2 regions of the Hydrogenoanaerobacterium saccharovorans genome follow, and region 2 is predicted to be linked to the other one. Evidence: predicted binding sites of a transcription regulator. Region 2 holds the regulator's gene; the other holds the start of a gene.
What was found. Region 2 encodes HrcA, which represses chaperone genes, less so after heat shock. Its sites were predicted from a motif close to TGTTAGCACTCNNNNNNNNNGAGTGCTAACA; they were not measured.
Positions count from the first base shown of each region.

Region 1: a site for HrcA is predicted at 2,593-2,623, ahead of EDD70_RS13415 (Hsp20/alpha crystallin family protein). Genes of this name have one in related genera too.

Region 1 covers NZ_RKRD01000003.1:242,993-247,990, reverse strand. Annotated here, with positions in the region: gene EDD70_RS13430 (V-type ATP synthase subunit A) at 1-474, shown strand, start outside; gene EDD70_RS13425 (V-type ATP synthase subunit B) at 476-1,846, shown strand; gene EDD70_RS13420 (V-type ATP synthase subunit D) at 1,859-2,521, shown strand; gene EDD70_RS13415 (Hsp20/alpha crystallin family protein) at 2,800-3,228, shown strand; gene EDD70_RS13410 (hypothetical protein) at 3,506-3,787, shown strand; gene EDD70_RS13405 (M28 family peptidase) at 3,947-4,998, shown strand, end outside.
Region 2 covers NZ_RKRD01000002.1:82,212-87,209, reverse strand. Annotated here, with positions in the region: gene dnaJ (molecular chaperone DnaJ) at 1-139, opposite strand, end outside; gene dnaK (molecular chaperone DnaK) at 258-2,099, opposite strand; gene grpE (nucleotide exchange factor GrpE) at 2,200-2,763, opposite strand; gene hrcA (heat-inducible transcriptional repressor HrcA) at 2,835-3,866, opposite strand; gene EDD70_RS10455 (helix-turn-helix domain-containing protein) at 4,014-4,220, opposite strand; gene EDD70_RS14945 (hypothetical protein) at 4,243-4,407, opposite strand; gene EDD70_RS14940 (hypothetical protein) at 4,522-4,662, shown strand; gene hemW (radical SAM family heme chaperone HemW) at 4,811-4,998, opposite strand, start outside.

The sequences.
Region 1 (4,998 bases), on a different contig from region 2:
TACTCGCTGTATGTAGACACCATGGAAAAATGGTTTAACGAGCATGTAGAGGGAGACTGGATGGATTTGCGCAGCAAATTGATGAGATTGCTGCAAGATGAGTCGGAGCTGGAGGAGATTGTAAAACTGGTTGGTATGGATGCACTTTCTGCACCCGACCGCCTAAAACTCGAGGCTGCACGCTCGATTCGTGAGGACTTCCTGCATCAGGATGCGTTCCATGAGACCGACACTTACACTCCGCTGCAAAAACAGCATTTGATGATGCAGCTGGTTTTGGATTTTTATAATGCTTCGGTAAAAGCACTCAGCAAAGGCATCTCGGTGGATGCATTGGTGAAACTGCCTGTGCGTGAACAAATCGGCCGTTTCAAATACATCCCCGAAGACAGAATGAAATCGGAATACGATAATATACTCCATACGCTTTCTAGCGAAATAGACGAATTAGCTCAGCAAAAGGAGGACTTCTAATATGCCAAAGGAATATAGAACCATAGAAGAGGTTGCGGGTCCTCTTATGCTTGTGCGCGACGTAGAAGACGTTGCGTACAACGAACTGGGCGAGATTGAACTTGCAAACGGCGAAAAGCGCCGCTGCAAAGTGCTTGAAATCGACGGCAGCAACGCGATGGTACAGCTGTTCGAAACTTCTACCGGTATCAACCTATCCAACAGCAAAGTGCGCTTTCTTGGCCGCAGCATGGAGCTGGGTGTGTCGGAAGATATGCTCAGCCGTGTATTTGATGGCTTGGGCAGACCGATTGATAACGGCCCTGAAATCCTGCCCGATAAACGTATGGACATCAACGGCTTGCCGATGAACCCTGCTGCACGTAACTATCCGCAGGAGTTTATTCAAACCGGTGTTTCGGCTATCGACGGGTTGAACACCCTGGTTCGCGGGCAGAAACTGCCGATTTTCTCTGCATCCGGTCTGCCGCATGCAAACCTTGCCGCACAGATTGCACGTCAGGCAAAGGTACGCGGTACCAGTGAACCTTTTGCGGTAGTATTTGCCGCTATGGGTATCACGTTTGAAGAGGCAAACTTCTTTATCGAGAGCTTCCGTGAAACGGGCGCAATTGACCGTACCGTGCTGTTCATCAACCTTGCAAACGACCCTGCCGTTGAGCGTATTGCTACCCCGCGTATGGCGCTTACCGCTGCAGAGTATCTTGCCTTTGAAAAGGATATGCACGTACTCGTCATCTTAACCGATATCACGAACTATGCCGATGCATTGCGTGAGGTTTCTGCTGCGCGTAAAGAGGTGCCCGGCCGCCGCGGTTATCCCGGTTATATGTACACCGACCTTGCATCGCTGTACGAAAGAGCAGGCCGTCAGAAAGGAAAAAGCGGCTCTATCACCATGATTCCTATTTTGACCATGCCCGAAGACGATAAGACTCATCCTATCCCCGACCTTACCGGCTACATCACCGAGGGGCAGATTATACTCAGCCGTGAACTGTACCGCAAGGGTGTAACACCTCCTATCGATGTGCTGCCGTCTCTGTCTCGTCTTAAAGATAAGGGCATCGGCGCAGGTAAAACCAGAGCAGACCACGCCAATACCATGAACCAGTTGTTTGCTGCGTATGCGCGCGGTAAAGAGGCGAAAGAGCTCATGGTCATCCTTGGCGAGGCGGCCCTTACCGATATTGACAAGCTGTATGCACAGTTTGCCGATGCTTTTGAGCAGGAATATGTATCGCAGGGCTACCACACCAACCGCGATATTGAAGAAACTCTTACACTCGGGTGGAAACTGCTGAGCATCCTGCCACGCAGTGAGCTAAAACGTATCAAGGATGAATACCTCGATGAATACTACGGCAAATAAGGAGGGATACCCTTGGCTGCAACTCATGTAAACCCAACACGTATGGAGCTTACGCGCCTAAAGAAAAAGCTGATAACCGCAACGCGCGGGCATAAGCTGCTAAAAGATAAGCGCGACGAGCTGATGCGGCAGTTTTTAGACTTGGTGCGTGAGAACAAAGCGCTGCGTGAGCGCGTAGAGCAGGGCATTGCCTCCGCCAACAAAAACTTTGTACTTGCCCGTGCAGGTATGTCTAACGAGGTGCTGAACGTTGCATTAATGGCACCAAAGCAGGAGGTTTATTTGGAAACCGAGGCAAGAAACGTGATGAGCGTCGAAATCCCTGTGTTCGAATATAAAACCAGAACCTCTGATGCAAACGATATTTACTCTTACGGCTTTGCGTTTACCTCAAGCGATTTAGACGGTGCTGTAAAAAGCCTTGCCGATATTTTGCCTGATATGCTGCGCCTTGCAGAATGCGAAAAATCTTGCCAGTTGATGGCTGCAGAGATTGAAAAAACACGCCGCCGTGTTAATGCATTGGAACATGTGATGATTCCCGAGATGCAAGAAAACATCAAGTACATCACCATGAAACTGGATGAAAACGAACGCAGTACGCAAATTCGCCTGATGAAAGTAAAAGATATGATGCTTGAACAGGCACACCATTATTCGCAGCGCAATTCTTAAAGTAATTATCAAACTCTATTTATTGAAAGAGCCATTCGTATTACGGGTGGCTCTATTTTTTATTTTGTTATTTTTAGCACTCGTTATGTAAGAGTGCTAAAATTTACAGTATTTTCATAATTCCGTGCTCTTTTTGTAACAAACCAAGGTTATAATAAAGCCATAAAAGAAAAACAATTATACACTCTATATTAAGCAAAGTAGGTGATTAAAATGTAGCTGCATAGTTTACTTTCATAACATTACATCATTATATTATTTTGATTGGAGGCTTTTTTATGTTTGATTTAACACCTTTTGACCGCAGACAGAGAAGTCTGTCCAACTATTTTGATAATTTTGAAAAGACCTTTTTTGGCGATATTTTAGGCAGTATGGGTGCATTTAATACCGATATCTTAGACCAAGGCGATAAATACGTATTACAGGCTGAACTGCCCGGATTTGCAAAAGAAGACATTCATATTGATCTGAACGGGGATATGATCACCATTCATGCCGAGCACAAAGAAGAAAACGAAGAAAAAGACAACAAAGGTAACTTTGTACGCAGAGAACGCCGTTACGGGTCGTTCAGCAGAAGCTTTGATGTAGCAGGTATTAAAACCGATGAAATTACCGCTGAATATAAAAACGGCGTTCTTGAAATGAATCTGCCCAAAGCAACATCCAAGGCTCCTGCTACCCGACAAATCGAGCTGCGTTAATGCGATAATTCCACAATCTAGTGCAGAAATGCATATAATTTTAAACGCCATTTGTTCATAACAGGTGGCGTTTAAAATTACACTGTTTCTAGTTTTTATGTGCACAAATTTTACATAGATTGTACAATCTTATGCTTTTTTGCAGTTTGTTTATAGATTATTCACAAATAAATGATACTATAACTGTTAGTTGTGACGGAGTTATCTAATTAACTTTATCACAATAATATATAGTCCTTTAGGACAAGAAACCAAAAAAGAAAGAGAATGAATGAATATGAAAAAAATCCTTGTATTTTTGATGGCTACAGCAATGGTAGTATCTTTGGCAGCTTGCGGCGGCGGCGCTAGCAGCAGCGAGTCTGCAGCTCCTTCTGAGGAGACCAGCGTTTCCGAGGCTGCACCTGCTGAGAGCGAAGAAGAAACTTCTGCTCCTGCTGAAGAGGCTTCCGAGTCTGAAGCTGCATCTGAGTCTGAGGCTGCTTCCGAGTCCGCTTCTGAGGCTGCACCTGCTGCTTCTGAATCTGCTCCTGCTGCTTCCTCTGAGGCTGCAAAATAATTCAGTCATCTACTTACAAAAAAGGCATCTGCATAGCAGATGCCTTTTTTTATTATTATACAAATTGATTATCTGCACAGATTATCAGAGTGTTTTAACACATTTGACGCAAATGATATACTTAGACTGTTAAACCATGCAGAAAAGAGATGTAAAAACGTGAACCACTGCATTGAAACACTTGCTCAGGCTCAGTCCTCATTTTTAGAGCAGGTTGATATAAATTACTCGTATACCCTTGCAAAAAAGATGGAACAATTTAAATCCAACCAAGCACTGGGATATCGTACTGCAGGAAGCGAAGCAGAATTTCTCACCGGTGAGATGCTTTACCATGAAATGCAGAAAATTGGTTTGCAAGAGGTTACAAAAGATGGCTTTACGCTGGACAGTTGGGAATTTGAAAAAGCAAAGCTATCGTTTACCGATAACAGCGGTTTAAGCCGTTGTTTTGAGTTGGGCGGGTATCAAACAAATTTTGATACCCAAGGTGAACAGCAATTTACACTGGTTTATGCAGGGCGAGGTACTTATTGCGATCTTGCTCCCCTAGATGTGCGAGGCAAACTCGTGCTTATTGACATTAACCAGCGTGATGAATGGTGGATTAACTACCCTGCTTATCAGGCTTACCTAAGGGGTGCGGCTGCAGTAATTGCCGTACAGGATGAAGGTTATGCACAAGTGGATTCCACCGCGCTCAACTCGCAGGATATCTGCGGACCTGCAAACGCAGCTGCATTTTCCATGTCAAAAGCCGATGCTGCGGTGCTCAAAAACCTGTTAGCAACAAACAACAACTGCATAACCGTGAAATTTGATGCAAAATCCAAAGTAAAGCTGAATCAAAAATCTTATAATATTGTAGGCAAGATTATTGGAAAAGACCCCGACTCGATGATTTTAATGAGCGCACATTACGATTCTTACTTTGCCGGCTTTCAGGACGACAATGCAGCGGTTGCACTGATGATGGGCATTGCCAAGGCATTGCTTGGCAGCGGCTACCAACCCGAAAAAACGCTGGTTTTCTGTGCTATGGCTGCAGAAGAGTGGGGTGTTTCAAACACGCGCTACGATTGGTCTGTTGGTGCATACAACCAAGTGTTCCGCATTCATCCTGAATGGGCAGGCAAAGTCATCGCCAACATCAATTTCGAGCTCCCCGCCTGTGCACACGATTCGCAGGATGTGATCCGCTGTGTGTACGA
Region 2 (4,998 bases):
TCGTCTCGGCTTCTTTATCGCCTGGATTTAAATCCGGGTGATATTTTTTCGCAAGACGTCTGTATGCTTTTTTCAGCTCGTCGTCAGAACATCCCTTTTGAACGCCGAGCACTTCGTAATAATCTCTTTTGTCAGGCAAATGTACCACCCTTTATCTATTTCAAATATGCTTACTTAGTTTATCACAAAGCATTTTAATTGTAAAACGCATTTATAGGGGCACGGCATGCCGTGCCCCTACTCTGACATCAAACGAACTATTTGTTATCCTCAGCGTCTTTGTAGTCTGCATCGACATAATCGCCGTCGTTGGGGGCAGACCCCGCATTTGCGGTATCAGCGCCCGGTGCCGCCTCGCCTGCTGCCTGCGTTTTCTCGTATACTTTCGAAGAAACTTCGTAGAATTTCTTCTGCAGTTCCTCTTGTTTTGCTTTGATTGCCTCAACGTCGGTACCTTTCAGTGCCTCTTTGAGTGCTGCAATCTTCGCCTCAAGGTCGGTTTTATCATCGGCAGCAATTTTATCACCAAGGTCGGTGATTGTTTTTTCAGACTGGTAAACCATTTGGTCTGCGCCGTTTCTTACGTCGATTTCTTCGCGGCGTTTCTTATCCTCAGCGGCAAATGCCTCTGCGTCTTTCACAGCCTTTTCGACGTCATCTTTAGACATATTGGTAGATGAGGTAATGGTGATGTTCTGCTCTTTGCCTGTGCCCAGGTCTTTTGCAGAAACGTGTACGATGCCGTTGGCATCAATATCAAAGGTTACTTCGATTTGCGGCACACCGCGGGGTGCAGCGGGGATGCCGTCCAGGCGGAAGTTACCCAAAGTTTTGTTGTCTTTTGCCATCTCACGCTCGCCCTGCAGCACGTGTACCTCAACCGAGGTTTGGCCGTCGGCAGCAGTGGAGAAAATCTGCGATTTTTTGGTTGGGATGGTGGTGTTTCTCTCAATAATTTTGGTGAACACGCCGCCCAGTGTCTCCAAGCCAAGGGACAGGGGAGTAACGTCGAGCAGCAGCAAGCCTTTTACATCGCCGCCGAGTACGCCGCCCTGAATTGCCGCACCAATTGCAACGCATTCATCGGGGTTGATGCCCTTAAACGGCTCTTTGCCTGTAATGCCTTTTACTGCATCTTGTACTGCGGGGATTCTGGAAGAACCGCCGACCAGCAGGATTTTATCCAACTGCGAAGGCTGCAAGCCGCTATCGGACAGAGCCTGACGAACAGGGCCCATGGTTTTCTCAACAAGGTCTGCGGTAAGCTCGTTGAATTTTGCCCTGGTGAGAGTGATATCAAGATGTTTGGGACCGGTTGCATCTGCGGTGATAAACGGCAGGTTGATGCTTGCGGTGGTCATACCCGAAAGCTCAATTTTTGCTTTTTCTGCCGCTTCTTTCAGTCTCTGCATTGCCATTTTATCGCTCGAAAGGTCAATGCCGGTATCTTTTTTGAATTCGGAAGCAAGGTAGTTGATCACGCGCTCGTCAAAGTCGTCACCGCCCAGCTTGTTGTTGCCTGCGGTAGCAAGAACCTCTTGTACACCGTCGCCCATCTCGATGATGGAAACGTCGAAAGTACCGCCGCCAAGGTCGTATACCATTATTTTTTGATCATTTTCTTTATCTACACCGTAAGCCAGTGCCGCAGCGGTAGGCTCGTTGATGATACGTTTTACATCAAGGCCTGCAATTTTGCCTGCGTCTTTGGTTGCCTGTCTCTGCGCATCGGTAAAGTATGCGGGAACAGTGATAACTGCCTCGGTTACCTTTTCGCCCAGATAAGCCTCTGCATCTGCCTTTAATTTTTGCAGAATCATTGCAGAAATTTCTTGCGGGGTGTAAGTTTTATCGTCGATGTGTACTTTGTAGTCGGAGCCCATATGTCTTTTAATCGAACTGATGGTGCGCTCGTGGTTGGTAACAGCCTGACGTTTTGCAACCTGACCAATCATTCTTTCGCCGGTTTTTGCAAATGCCACTACAGACGGCGTGGTGCGTGCGCCCTCGGCGTTTGCAATAACAACCGCCTCGCCGCCTTCCATAACGGCTACGCAAGAGTTTGTTGTACCTAAGTCAATGCCAATGATTTTTCCCATAAATGATTCCTCCAATAGTCGGCGCTGTGCGCCCAAGTTTTAATGCGGTATACACCGCCGGTGTTTCGTAATTATTTATACTTATGAGCAAAGCTCTTTGTTAGTTGGCTACCTGAACCATGGCGTGGCGCAATACCTTGTCGCCAATTTTATAGCCTTTTTGGAATACTGCCGCAATTATGTTTTCACCGAGGGTTTCACTCTCGATATGCATTACGGCATTGTGCAGGTTGGGGTCGAACTCTTTGCCTTCCGCCTCAATTTCTTCTACATTCAGCGCTTTCAGGCATTCTTTAAATGATGTCAGTATCATTTCTACGCCTTTTTTAAACTCTGCATCGGCGCATTCGCTTTCCATAGCGCGGTCGAAGTTATCCAATATCGGTAAAAATTTGGTTACCGTTTGTGCAACCGCCTCGGGGTAAATCTCAAGGCGTTCTTTTTGCGAACGTTTGCGGTAGTTGTCGTACTCGGCAAGGGTTCGCATCAGCTTGTCGCTCATTTCTTCCAGCTGCGTTTTCAGCAAATCAACCTCACTTACTTCTTGTTGAGCAGCAGTTTCTTCCGCAACAGCTTCTTCTGTGTTAACTGCCTCTGTTTTTACTTCGTCCGCCTGAACCTCTTCAGCCTGCGGTGCAGTTTCTTTTGCTTTTTTTGCAGACACTTTTTTGTCTCCTCTCAGCAGCGGGTTTCCGCTTTTGGTATTCAGCGGGATGCCCCGCTGTTTTTATGCCATTAATCTTCGTTTTCAAGGGTATCTGATAACAGTTTTCCTAATGTCTTCGCAAAGTATTCCAGATGCGGTATTAACTTTTGATAGTTCAGCCGAACAGGGCCGACCACACCAATTGCACCACAGCTGTCTTTGCCTATTTTGTAGGTAGCAACCACCACCGAAGAATCGGTGAGCTCCGAAATCGGGTTTTCTTTACCGATCGAAATCTGAACACCCTCTTTTTGAAAGGGGAGTATCTCGGTAATTTTATCACGGTCGCCTATGGTAGTAAGTAAATCGTGTGCCACAGCGTCAAATTCTTTATAGCCTAGAAGATTTGTTTCGCCGCTTGCAAAATACTGGCCGTCATTAATCGCCTTGCAAAGCTCGTAAATACCTGCCAGCAGCGGGGTAAACACACGGGAGTATTCGCCCAGCGCAACCGCTACCGAACTGACATACATCGTAGAAATTTCGTCCATCGAGCGCCCGCCAAAACGGTTGTTTGCAAACTTGTTAAAGAACTCGATGATTTCGCGGTTCAAATTATAGTCTACGCGCGACACCTTATTTTTAATCACGCCGTTGGACGCCACCACCAACATAACCACGGTACGGCGGTCTACAGGCACAATCTCGATACGGCGTACGGTGACATGCTTGGGTGTAATGGTAGTGGAGATGGTAGCACAGTTGGTAAAATGCGCCAACGCATTGGCTGCATCCTCTAGCAAGCGGTCGGGGTCAGGGTCTTTTACATTAAACAGTGCATCAATTTCGTCACGCTCTTCTTCTGTCAGGGGCTTACAGTGCATTAGCTGATTGATATACACCCTGTAGCCAAGGTGCGAAGGGACTCTGCCCGCAGAAGTATGCGGCTGTTCAAGCAGCCCCATATCGAACAGCGCAGACATCTCGTTGCGGATGGTGGCGGGAGATACCTGAAATTCAAGCATCTGCGCCAATGTTTTGCTGCCGATTGGTTCGCCGGTACGAATGTAGTTCTCGACGATAGCTGCAAGTATCTTCAATTTTCTTTGGTCAATCTCCACAGCTTATCACCTCTGAATTGGTTTTAGCACTCTTATCTTTCGAGTGCTAACAACTATTATTTTACACGGAAATCTGCTTTTGTCAAGCGACTTCATAAATTATTTACAAAAAAATAGCAGTCATTCATCTGACTGCTAATCCAATTATTATTCTAAGGGGTAGTTTCTTTTTTCGCTGCTGATTCCGCAGATATAATTTAAATCTACGTTATAGAACTTTGCTAATTTTATCATGCTTTCTAAAGGAATACGTATTTTGCGTGTCTCATAATCAGAGTAGGTTTTTTGACCAACATGGAGCAACTCTGCAATTTGTATTTGCTTTAGATCTTTATCTTCACGCAAAGCTCGCATTCTGTGTGCATAATCATAATTATTAGTTCTTTCCATTATCGTCAGGAAATTTTTGTTCTATATAGTTTATAAGAATCGTCTCAACCATATTAGAAAGGTTTCTGTTTTCATTTTTTGCACAAAGTCTTAACTTATCTACAAGTTCTTCGTTTAAACGAAATGTAAAGTTCTTTTTTTCAATTCCCATCTTTATCACCATCTCTACTATATATTACAATGTATTACAATTTCAAACCTTATATTGCATTGCAATATATTATATAGTATTATGTATACAATATTCGAATTGAGGTGATAGTATATGCCAAACTACGAAAAAATGTACAACGTGCTGTTTAACAAGATAACCAATGTAATTGAACAATTACAGGCAGCACAGCAGGTTACAGAAGAAATTTATGTTGGCACCAGTGAGCAGACCGAAGAAAAAGAGGACGGATAAAACCGTCCTCTTTTTTGTTTATATTATTGTAAGGGCGTTTCGCCATACAAAATGCATTGTTCCACATCAGTGCATCTATTATGCGGGGTGCATCTGCCTATTTGACCGCATACAAATCTGCAAAGAAAAAAGAACGCCGAAGCGTTCTTTATAGTATCAACTCTGCAATTACGGAATTGGAAAGCAAAAAGCCCTGCGGTGTAAGGGCAATTCCCTTATCTGTAAGATGGAGTAACCCCGCTTTTCTCATCGGTTTCGCCTTTTTTATCATTGCGGCCGTGTCCACAGTGGGATATCGTTGTTGTATATCATCAAAGTGCAATCCGCTGGTCAAGC